Regions from separate parts of the Bradyrhizobium sp. UFLA05-153 genome, predicted to be linked through region 3. Evidence: riboswitches for the same ligand, from Rfam matches in the RefSeq annotation. Region 3 holds a riboswitch; each other region holds the start of a gene.
What was found. Region 3 has a riboswitch for cobalamin ahead of Q2941_RS11410 (ribonucleoside-diphosphate reductase subunit alpha). Riboswitches for the same ligand answer to the same signal wherever they lie in the genome.

Region 1: linked by a shared signal. The riboswitch ahead of Q2941_RS00865 (DUF1636 family protein) and the one ahead of Q2941_RS11410 (ribonucleoside-diphosphate reductase subunit alpha) in region 3 are both predicted to bind cobalamin.
Region 2: linked by a shared signal. The riboswitch ahead of Q2941_RS00930 (energy-coupling factor ABC transporter permease) and the one ahead of Q2941_RS11410 (ribonucleoside-diphosphate reductase subunit alpha) in region 3 are both predicted to bind cobalamin.

The regions. Positions count from the first base shown of each region.
Region 1 covers NZ_JBBIAM010000001.1:183,506-187,371, reverse strand. The annotation lists gene cobN (cobaltochelatase subunit CobN) at 1-331, opposite strand, end outside; gene cobW (cobalamin biosynthesis protein CobW) at 331-1,395, opposite strand; gene Q2941_RS00865 (DUF1636 family protein) at 1,392-1,766, opposite strand; cobalamin riboswitch at 1,861-2,079, opposite strand; gene cobO (cob(I)yrinic acid a,c-diamide adenosyltransferase) at 2,120-2,755, shown strand; gene Q2941_RS00855 (cobyric acid synthase) at 2,763-3,866, shown strand, end outside.
Region 2 covers NZ_JBBIAM010000001.1:196,867-200,732, forward strand. The annotation lists gene Q2941_RS00920 (cobyrinic acid a,c-diamide synthase CobB) at 1-1,030, shown strand, start outside; gene cobA (uroporphyrinogen-III C-methyltransferase) at 1,027-1,755, shown strand; cobalamin riboswitch at 1,804-2,023, shown strand; gene Q2941_RS00930 (energy-coupling factor ABC transporter permease) at 2,061-2,738, shown strand; gene cobF (precorrin-6A synthase (deacetylating)) at 2,784-3,533, shown strand; gene cobT (nicotinate-nucleotide--dimethylbenzimidazole phosphoribosyltransferase) at 3,569-3,866, shown strand, end outside.
Region 3 covers NZ_JBBIAM010000014.1:122,263-126,128, forward strand. The annotation lists gene Q2941_RS11410 (ribonucleoside-diphosphate reductase subunit alpha) at 1-1,962, opposite strand, end outside; cobalamin riboswitch at 2,086-2,303, opposite strand; gene Q2941_RS11415 (glycosyltransferase) at 2,632-2,820, opposite strand; gene Q2941_RS11420 (hypothetical protein) at 2,992-3,866, shown strand, end outside.

The DNA of each region.
Region 1 (3,866 bases), on a different contig from region 3:
GCGCGATGCCGCGCTCCTTCGCCAGTTGCTGGAGCGCCGCGAGCCCGTAGGCCCAATAGGACTCGCCGCCGATCAGGCGCACCAGAATGCCGCGCGCTTGCGACAGGGTCCGCTCGATATAGGTGTCGACCGACAGCGGATGACGCAGCTCGGCCAGATTGGCGAGCCGCAGCGACGGCAGGTTTTCGCGGCCACGCCGCCAGCCAGCCGCGAACGCGGCGAGATCCGAGTCCGAGAACGAGAGCACCACGAGATCGGCCGGATCCTGGCCGATGTCCCTTGGCGTCGCGGTCTCCTCGAGACCGTGGCTCTCGCGGAAGACGACGTGCATCAGATGCCAAGCCCTGAAATGCCAAGCCCTGAAATGCCAAGTCCTGCCTTGATCGCGGCCTCGTCGATATCGCCATGCTCGCCGATCACGACCAGCTTGGATTGCCGGGGACGCACGCCCCAGGGCTGATCGAACTGGTGCCGCACCCGCTCGCCGACCGATTGCAGCAACAGCCGCATCGGCTTGCCCTTGACCGCGATATAGCCTTTTGCGCGCAGCACGTTCTGCTCACGCGCCAGCCGCTGCACCGAGGCGATCAGCGCCTCGACGTCGACGACCTCAGGCAGATCGATCACGACGGAGTTGAAATCGTTGTGTTCGTGCTCGTCCTCGCCATCGTGATGGGATGGGCGCGCGGCGAGGTCATCTTCGGCCGCGGCTTCCAGGCCGAGGATCACGCGCAGATCGACCGCGCCGTCGACCACGGGGAGCATCGGCACCGGACGCGGCATCTCGGCGGATATCACCGCCTTCGCCGCTTCGAGCCCTTCCGCGCCCGCAAGGTCAGCCTTGGTGAGCAGCACGATGTCGGCGCAGGCGATCTGGTCCTCGAACACCTCCGACAGCGGCGTCTCGTGATCGAGATTCGCGTCGGCCGCACGCTGTGCCTCAACAGCATCCGGGTCCGGCGCGAAGCGGCCGGCCGCGACCGCCTCGGCATCCGCCAGCGCGATCACGCCATCGACCGTGATCCGCGAGCGGATCTCCGGCCAGTCGAACGCTTTCAGCAGCGGCTTCGGCAGGGCCAGCCCCGACGTTTCGATCAGGATGTGGTCCGGCCTCACCCGGCGCGCGAGCAGTTGCTCCATCGCCGGAATGAAATCGTCGGCCACGGTGCAGCAGATGCAGCCATTGGCGAGCTCGACGATGTTCTCCTCCGGACAATTGGCATCCGCGCAGGATTTCAGGATCTCGCCGTCGACGCCTTCACTGCCGAACTCGTTGACGAGCACCGCGAGCTTTTTGCCGTTGGCATTGGTGATCAGATGCTGGATCAGCGTCGTCTTGCCTGATCCCAGAAAGCCCGTGACGACCGTGACCGGAACTTTTGCGAGCGTGTTCATTCGGCGGCCTCCGGCACGACGGCGATGGGGGGAATGCGGGCAAGCGATTGCTTGCGAAAGATTTCGGGACGGCTGCGCCATGGCACGATGCCGTCGGGCGCAGCGGCGTAAGCCGAAGCGCCTGCGATCACGTCGCTCGCATTGGCATCCGACAGGCGGCCATAGACATAGGACCATCGACCGGGCGCGCTGAGCGCCACCGAACAGCCCTGGCTACAGGCCGACAGGCATTCGACGGGAACCAGGTTGACGCCCGCGGGTACGCCGGCGTCCAGGATCGCGGCATGAAGCCGCGCGCCGGGCGTGGTTTCGCCTTCGCCCAGCGTCTGGCCGGCGCGGCAGGTGATGCAAACGTGAAGTGTGACGGCCATCGCCCCTTCCAGGATATCTGCGGGAGGCGATGAGGCGCACGAACCGCTCGATGAGAGGGTCCGCTTCCCCGTCGCGGAACACCCCGTCCGCCGGTCCAAAACATTCGCGCTGGCAGGTCTCCCGGCTTGCGGAGCAGGGTTTTATCCCTTCGATCCCCGCCTTCCCGATCCCATGGGATCAGTGGCTTCGGGCATCTCTCCGGTCACGGTCGCGGGGGCGGCTGCTTTTCGAACACGAATCTTGCCGATTCGAGCCCTATCGCATTCCCTCTTCGCCTGTCGTAGGACAGGAACCAACGCCGGCCCACCATTTGCCCATGGCCGCCACTTGTCAAGCCGAAGGACCATTTCAGATGACGCCTGAACCGGATACCCCAGCGGTGGAGCAAACCGATGCCCGGCACGCCGCGAAAATGGCGAAGAAGAAGGTCGCCCGCGACAAGATCATGGCGACCAAGAGCGGCGAAAAGGGGCTGATCATCGTCCATACCGGCGCGGGCAAGGGCAAATCGTCCTCCGCCTTCGGCATGATCGTTCGCTGTGTCGCGCACGGCATGCCTTGCGCGGTGGTCCAGTTCATCAAGGGCGCCTGGGATACCGGCGAGCGGCGCCTGCTCACCGGGCATTTCGGCGATCTCTGCCAGTTCCATGCGATGGGCGAAGGCTTTACCTGGGAGACGCAGGATCGCGCCCGCGACATCGCAGCCGCGCGCGCCGGCTGGGAGAAGGCCAAGGAGCTGATCTCCGATGAACGCCTGCGCATGGTGGTGCTCGACGAGATCAACATCGCGCTGCGCTACGACTATCTCGACATCGGCGAGGTCGTCGACTTCCTGAAAACGCAGAAGCCGCCGCTGACGCATGTCGTCCTCACCGGGCGCAACGCCAAGGACGAGCTGATCGAGATCGCCGACCTCGTCACCGAGATGACGCTGGTGAAACATCCGTTCCGCTCCGGCATCAAGGCGCAAGCCGGCGTCGAGTTCTGAGACGTCGATGGCGCGCGCATTGATGATCCAGGGAGCGGGCTCGGACGTCGGCAAGTCGCTCGTCGTTGCGGGCCTTGCGCGTGCCGCAAAGCGCCGGGGCCTGCGCGTGCTCCCCTTCAAGCCGCAGAACATGTCGAACAATGCGGCCGTCACCGTCGACGGCGGCGAAATCGGCCGCGCGCAGGCGTTCCAGGCACTCGCCGCCGGCGTCGAGCCGCACACCGACATGAATCCCGTGCTGCTCAAGCCCGAGACCGATGTCGGCGCGCAAATCATCGTGCAGGGCAAGCGCATCGCGACGGCACGCGCCCGCGACTACGCGGCGATGAAACCTTCGCTGATGGGTGCCGTGCTCGAGAGTTTCGAACGGCTGAAGGCGCGGGCCGATCTCGTTCTGGTCGAAGGCGCCGGCAGCCCGGCCGAGGTCAATTTGCGCAAGGCCGACATCGCCAATATGGGCTTCGCCCGCAAGGCCGATGTCCCGGTCGTGCTGATTGGCGACATCGATCGCGGCGGCGTCATCGCGCAGCTCGTCGGCATCAAGACCGTGATCGATCCTCACGATGCCGCGATGATCTGCGGGTTTGTCATCAACAAGTTCCGCGGCGATCCCACGCTGTTCGACGATGGCTATCGGCTGATCGAAACCAAGACATCCTGGCGCGGTTTTGGTGTGCTGCCCTGGTTCGCGCGCGCCGGCGAATTGCCGGCCGAGGATGCACTGGGATTGGGCGACGCGCGAAAGCCCGGTCAGTGCAAGATCGCGTTCCTGGCGCTGTCGCGGATCGCCAATTTCGACGATCTCGACCCGCTCAAGCTCGAGCCCAATGTCGACCTCGTGATGGTCCGCCCGGGCGAAGCGATCCCCGGCGACGCACAGCTCGTCATCGTGCCCGGCTCGAAATCGACGCGGGGCGACCTCGCGTTCTTGCGTGCGCAAGGCTGGGACATCGATCTCCTCGCACATCACCGCCGCGGCGGTCACGTGCTCGGTGTGTGCGGCGGCTACCAGATGCTCGGGCGCAGCGTGGATGATCCTGATGGCATCGAGGGCGCGGCCGGAGAGACGGCCGGCCTCGGCCTTCTGGATGTGACCACCGTGATGTCGCCG
Region 2 (3,866 bases), on a different contig from region 3:
CGTTGCCGCGCGGGGCGTCTCGGGTACGGGCGCCACCGCCGACATCGCGGAGATGATGGGCTGGCCGGTGCTGCTGGTGATCGATCCGTCCGGCCAGGCGCAGACGGCCGCCGCGATTGCCGCGGGCCTGCGCGATTTTCGCAGCGGTGTGCGCCTTGCCGGCGTCGTGCTCAACCGCGTCGCGAGCCCGCGGCATGAGGATCTCGTGCGGCGTGCGATGAACGATGCCGGCATTGCGGTGTTCGGCGCGTTGCCGCGCCATGCCGAGATCAGCCTGCCGAAGCGGCATCTCGGCCTGGTGCAGGCCGAAGAGCAGGCGGAGATCGGAACCCTGATCGATGAAGCGGCGCGCTTTGTCAGTGAGCACGTCGATCTCGATGCCGTGCTGGGCGCGGCGTCCACATGGTTGGCGCAATCAGCCACGAATGGGCTCAACGTCACGCCGCCGGGCCAGCGCATTGCGCTGGCGCGCGACGCCGCGTTTTCCTTCGTCTATCCACATATGCTCGAGGCCTGGCGCGACGCCGGTGCGGAGATCCAGCCGTTCTCGCCGCTCGCCGACGAGGGACCCGATGCAAGCGCCGATGTGTGCTGGCTGCCCGGCGGTTATCCCGAGTTGCATCCCGGCCGGCTCGCAGTGAATACGCGCTTTCGCGAGCGCATGCGCGACTTCGCCGAGACGCGGCCGGTCCATGGCGAATGCGGCGGCTACATGGTGATGGGCGCGACCTTGACCGATGCCGACGGCGCGCGGCACGAGATGCTTGGCCTCCTGGGCCTGGAGACGAGCTTTGCCAAGCGTCGCATGCATCTCGGCTATCGTCTTGCCGAGCTCGCGGCACCAATGCCGGGACGTCGGCCGGGCGCGCGCCTGCGCGGTCATGAATTCCATTATTCGACGATTCTCGCGCAGCCTGATGTACCGCTTGCGATCGTGCGTGACGCGACAGGCGCTGTTGTCGCGGAGACAGGATCGCGGCGCGGGCATGCGACGGGCACTTTCTTTCACCTGATTGCGGAGGACCGGTGAGCGGCTTCGTCTCCTTCATCTCCGCCGGTCCCGGCGATCCCGAGCTTTTGACGCTCAAGGGCGCCGCGCGGTTGCGCGGGGCCGACGTCATCCTCTATGACGATCTCGCGTCCGGCGCGATCCTCGAGCTTGCCCGGCCCGGGGCCAATCTGGTGGCGGTCGGAAAACGCGCTGGCCGGCCCTCGACCAAGCAGCAGCACGTCAACCGCCTGCTGGTCGATTATGCGGCGACCGGTGCGCGCGTGGTGCGGCTGAAATCCGGCGATGCCGGCATCTTCGGCCGGCTCGAGGAGGAGATCGAGACGCTTCGGGCGTCGGGGATCGGCTACGAGATCGTGCCCGGCGTCACCTCGGCCTGCGTCGCGGCGGCTCAAGCCGGCATCCCCCTGACCCGGCGAAACACCGCGCGCCGGGTGCAGTTCGTGACCGGGGCCGACGTGACCGGACAGTTGCCGCAAAATCTGAACTGGGCGGCGCTGGCCGACCCGGACGCGACGACGGTGGTCTATATGGGCCGGCGCACGTTTCCGGATCTGGCCGCAAAGCTGATCGCGCATGGTCTTTCGCCGGAAACGCCAGCGCTGTTTGCGGAATCCCTGGGCCGCGTCGATGAGCGGCTCGTCCGGACCACGATCGCAAGGCTCGCCGAAGAGCTCACGCAGGCCGCGCCCGCGACCACGGCCGCCGTCATCCTGTTTGGCGCATTGGCGGGAGAATCTTCGTGATGATGCCCGTGGCCGCCGTTCGACCCTTGACGCCCGGCTTGCGAAAGGGGCACACAAGAGGGGCATGGTGCTCGATGCGGCGCAAAGCGTCGGAGCATAATCGGGAATGGGGGTGGGCGGACCCAGTTGCGGCGCCCCAAACCCCAGCCGCCCCCGCGACTGTAAGCGGTGAGGGGCTCCGATCCGCCACTGGGCCGCAAGGCCCGGGAAGGCCGGAGATCCCCTTCGATCCGCGAGCCAGGAGACCGGCCCTGCACGTTTGGACGCCAAGGCCGTCGGGTGTGACGGCAGGAAGGACTTGAACCATGCATATCGAACCCGGAATCGTGACGGGCGCCAAGCTCGTGTTGAGTTACGCAACCGGCATCGCCGCGGGCGGCGTTGCGCTGAAGCTCGCGGCCGAGACCGTGCGCGAGCAGGGCATCAGCTCGTTCGCGGTGCGGACGGCTGCGACGACCGCGCTGGTCTTCACCTTCTTCGAGATCCTGCCGCACTTCCCGGTCGGGGTCTCCGAGGTGCACTTCATCCTCGGCTCGACCCTGTTCCTGCTGTTCGGTGCGGCACCGGCAGCCCTTGGTCTCGCGCTTGGCCTCCTGCTGCAAGGCCTGTTCTTCGTGCCTACTGACCTGCCGCAATATGGCATGAACGTCACCACGCTCTTGGTGCCTCTGTTCGCCATCCAGGCGCTCGCGACCCGCATCATTCCCCGCAACACGGCCTATGTCGACCTGCAGTATCGTCAGGCGCTGGCGCTCTCGACGGCGTATCAGTCGGGCATCATCGCCTGGGTTGCGTTCTGGGCCATCTACGGTTCGGGCTTCGGCGCGACCAACCTCGCCAACATCGCGATCTTTGCCGCGTCCTATGCGCTGGTCATCGTGATCGAGCCGCTCGCCGATCTCGCGGTGCTGGCGCTGGCAAAGTCGCTGCGCGGCGTCACCGCGCCCGGTCTCGTCACCCCGCGCCTGCACAACGCGGCGTAGAGATGATTTGAAGGGCGGCCGCCATAGCCGCCCTTCACACTCGTGATGCTCACACTTTCCCTGATAGGTATCGGTTGCGGCGATCCCGAGCAGCTCACGCTCGCCGCGATCCGTGCCATCAACGCGGCCAATCTCGTTCTGATCCCGCGCAAGGGAGCGCAGAAGTCCGATCTCGCCGACCTGCGGCGGACGATTTGCGCCGATGTACTCACCAACAAAGAGACGCGGATCGCGGAGTTCGACTTGCCGGTGCGTAACGCGGGCGAGGCTGATTACTGCAGGGGCGTCGACGACTGGCACGATGCGGTCGCGGCAGCCTGGTCGCGGGAGATTGCGCAGCATCTCGGACGCGAGGGCCGAGTCGCGCTGCTGATCTGGGGCGATCCCTCGCTCTATGACTCCTCTTTGCGGATCGCGCGACGGCTTGATCCTTTGCCCGCGATCGAAGTCATCCCCGGCATCACCTCGATCCAGGCGCTGTGCGCGGCGCATGCGCTGCCGCTGAACGATATCGGCGAGCCTTTTCTGGTCACGACAGGGCGGCGACTGCGCGAAGGCGGCTGGCCTGACGGCACCGGCACCGTGGTGGTGATGCTAGACGGCGCCACGGCATTTCAGTCGCTCGATCCGCAAGGCCTGCAGATCTGGTGGGGCGCCTATCTCGGCATGCCCGATCAGATCGTCATGTCGGGTGCATTGGCCGAGATCGGTCCCCGCATCGTCGCGGCACGGCAGGAGGCGCGCGAACGGCACGGCTGGATCATGGACAGCTACATTCTCAAACGCAGAGCGTGACGCGACCGCGGTCGCGTGAACGGAGGCAGGACGACATGCTCCCCAATTGGGTCTACGAGAAATGCCCTGATATCTCGACCGCGCATCGCGAGGCGGCGATGGCGCGGCAGGCGCAACTGACCAAGCCGACCGGCGCGCTCGGACGGCTCGAGCAGGTCGCGATCGACCTCGCGGGCCTGCAGGAAACGGAGCAGCCGAGGGCCGCTCGCGTGCCGATCATCGTGTTTGCCGGCGATCACGGCATCGTCGACCAGGGTGTCTCCGCCTATCCGCAGGAAGTCACGATCGCGATGATGTCGAACTTCGCCGCGGGCGGCGCTGCGATCTCGGTGC
Region 3 (3,866 bases):
CATGTTGGAGCGGCGCGCCTCCGGGATGGTGTAGAAGTTGATGTCGATGACGCTGTCGAGCATCCGCACCGCGGTCGTTACCGTCCGCTTCAGCTTGGCCCGATCAATGCCGCCCGTCCCGACATGGCTGAGCATGTTGACGGAGCCGAGATTGCAGACTGCGACCTCGTCCACCGACGTGTTGAGCGTAATCTCGGTGCAGAGGTTCGAGGAATGGATCACGCCTATGTGGCGCTGCGGCGAGCGCAGGTTGCAGGGGTCCTTGAAGGTGATCCAGGGATGGCCGGTCTCGAACAGCATGGTCAGCATGCGCCGCCAAAGGTCGGTCGCACGCACGGTCTTGAACACACGCATGCCACCGGCCTTCGCCTTGGCTTCATAGGCCTCATAGGCCGCCTTGAAGGACGTCCCATACAGATCGTGCAAATCGGGCGTCTCGTCCGGCGAGAACAGCGTCCACTCATCGTCGGCGTCGACGCGCTGCATGAACAGGTCCGGCACCCAGTTGGCGGTGTTCATGTCGTGGGTGCGGCGGCGGTCATCGCCTGTGTTCTTGCGCAGATCGAGGAATTCCTCGATATCGACGTGCCAGGTCTCCAGATAGGCGCAGACCGCGCCCTTGCGCTTGCCGCCCTGGTTGACGGCGATCGCGGTGTCGTTGGCCACCTTCAGGAACGGGATGATGCCCTGGCTTTCGCCGTTGGTGCCCTTGATGTGGGCTCCGAGGCCGCGCACAGGTGTCCAATCGTTGCCGAGGCCGCCGGAGTACTTTGCGAGCAGCGCATTGTCCTTGATCGACTTGAAGATGCCATCGAGGTCGTCCGATACGGTGGTGAGGAAGCAGGACGACAGCTGCGGGCGCACCGTGCCGGAATTGAACAGCGTCGGCGTCGAGGCCATGAAGTCGAACGACGACAAGAGATCGTAGAACTCGATCGCCTTGGCTTCGCGGTCGATCTCTCGAATTGCCAGGCCCATCGCCACGCGCATGAAGAAGGCCTGCGGCAGCTCGATTCGCTTGCCTTGCTGATGCAGGAAATAACGGTCGTAGAGCGTCTGAAGGCCGAGGAACTGGAAGTTCAGGTCTCGCTCAGGCTTCAGCGCCGCAGCGATGCGGCCGAGATCGAAACGGGCGAGTTCGGGATCGAGCAGTTCGGCTGCGATCCCGACCTTCACATAGGCCGGAAAGTATTCGGCATAGCGCGTCGCCATGTCGGCCTGCGAGGCCGACGTCGTAACGCCTTGGACATGCGACAGTACCTCGCCGCGGAGCTTGTCGAGTAGCAGGCGCGCGCTGACATAGGCATAACTGGGCTCCTGCTCGACCAGCGTGCGCGCGGCCATGATCGAGGCCAGCGCCAGCTCGTCCTGGCTGATGCCGTCGTAGAGATTGCGGGTGGTCTCGGCCAGCACGGGGGCTGCGGAGACGCCGTCGAGACCGGCGCAGGCCTCATTGATGATCAGCTCGAGCCGGCGCGTGTCCAGACCGACGCGCGAGCCATCCGGCAGCGTGACGTGAAGGGTCGATGCGGCGACGGGCTCCGGCTGCGCGGCCGCTTCCTCGGCGCGCTGGCGGGACCGTTCCTCGCGGTAGAGCACGTAGGCCCGGGCGACCTTGTGGTGCTCGCTGCGCATCAAGGCGAGTTCGACCTGATCCTGCACGTCCTCGATATGAAAGGTGCGCCCCTCACCTGCGCGGCGCATCAGGGCTGCTACGACTTCGGCCGTCAATTGCTCAACGCTCTCGTGAACGCGGCGCGAAGCAACCGCAGTGCTGCCCTCTACCGCGAGGAAAGCCTTGGTCATCGCGACCGCGATCTTGGCGGAATCGAACGGCGAGACCTTCCCGTTGCGGCGAATGATCTGCATGGCCGGCTCGCTGGAAGCAGCCGCAAGTGACTGTGGACGCAACTGGATGATGGGTGCGGAAGCGGTGTCCGCGTCGTGCAGGTTCAGTGACATCAAAGGGCCCCGTGATGCGCGCGTTGTGTTTGGACGGGGCGATAAGGAAGGACGCTGCCGGAACGCCGGCAGATGCGTTGCCGGACGATGCGTGCAAGCGACCGCCGGGACACCCCGCCCGTGGACGTTCAGATCGTCACGGCAGGTCTCCTGGCTCGCAGGTCGTTGCTTGCTTCCTGTCTTCCCGGCGCAGGCGCACCAGTGACGTTGTCCGGAAGCAGCTCGCTGCTGACAGTTGCGGGGGCAGCGCCGGAATTCCGCACCAAAGGCGCAGTTCACCGGCTTCCCTCTTAGCCACTACATCTTGCGGACGCAGTAGGACCGTGACCCCCATATATGGAGATATTCGAGGCAAGCTGTCAATGATTGATTTCATGGGGCGCACGCGGACGGCCCATCCCCCATCAGTTATCGAGTATTGACGAACTCAAGAACGCTTCTGATCGTCGCCACCATAGTCAATTCGCACAGCCGGCTAATGCTCTCAATCCTTGCTCATAGCGAGAAAGCTTTTTACGCGCGTCGAGGCTTCTCTCGGCGCCGGCTCTCGCAGCTTGCTTCATCCCCTTCAGCAAATTCCGATCGAGCGCAAGCTTTTCAATTCTGTTGGCAAATTCGCAAATCTGTCGCGGCTGGCAAAGAAAGCCGTTTACGCCATCCTGTATAAGCTCACGGTAGTCCACCAATGGCGGAAGCAATAACCGGAACCCCGAGCGCGAGCACCTCTAGCACGACGACCGGTCGACCATCGAGCCGCGAAGGCAGCACCAGCACATCGTATGATCCAATCCATGGACGGACAGACTTCCCCAATCGTCCTTTTCTGCAAAGGGCACGAGGCGTACGCGCACCATGCACTTCCAAGCAGCTTCATCTCTGTCCTACGCCAGTGCTCTTGCGGACGATCGCAAAATCGTACCTGGCACCAAGTGAGGTGGGGCGTTCGGATCTCGGCAATCGGCTCGAGATTGTCCCAGACTTCTGAGGTCGCCCCTATATAGCCTGTGGATCAGGTCGAGATTCCAGTTTTTGAAATTCGATTTCAGTTGCACACGCACGAATGGTTTTGTTGCGTTTGTAGCCGATGGCCCATCTTTGGCCGTTCACCGCGGGCCGCCTAGACATCCCAAATCAAACCAAACGGGGCGTCAACCGAAAAAGGGCCGTCTCGTCATTGTTGCTTTAGCCATGACACCTGCGCCTGCTTCGATGATTGCGTGCAATACTCTGCGATCCGGTCAACTGACCGCGCTAACATTGATCCAAGCGACAGCAACACGTCAGCCATCAATGGATAAACTCAAGCGCACCTGTAAAGAGTTCGACATGCAACATCAGCAGCCGCCCACTAATCCGATTTGCCCTGACGATAGGCACCCAAGGGTTCCACCTAGGAATCTTGGTTGGGAGAGCAGCAAGATAGAAGAACTTCCTGCGGGGACCAAGTTCAACCATGCTAATAGGGATGGAGTGTGGGGCGGCGCGGGGCAAAGCGGGCATTCGGGCAAAGCTATTTGGATGGCCTCAGAGAATGATGTGAACGCTGCACACGGCTATGCTGGTAGTTCTGGGCGGTACTTCATTGTCGAGGCGCAAGAGCCACTCAAATTGGCGGTCATGGACGAGTGGTATGATCAAGTTGAACCTGACGAACTGAGCGCATGGGCTGCGATGGCGCAGAAGCATGGCTTGGACGGAGTGAAAACGGAATATAAGAGCTCCTACGAGGTCGTTTTGTTTGACACAAGTAAGCTTAGACGTTTGGGTGAACGTCTTCTGGGCCTTCCCGCCGAGGTAGGCGCTGTGGTCCTCCCCGAAAAGGAGCACGATCCGGAAGAGACTTGGCGGGAGATGGAAGTCTCGACGTTCTCAACTGCTGAGGATTCGAGATCGCGCTCAAGTAT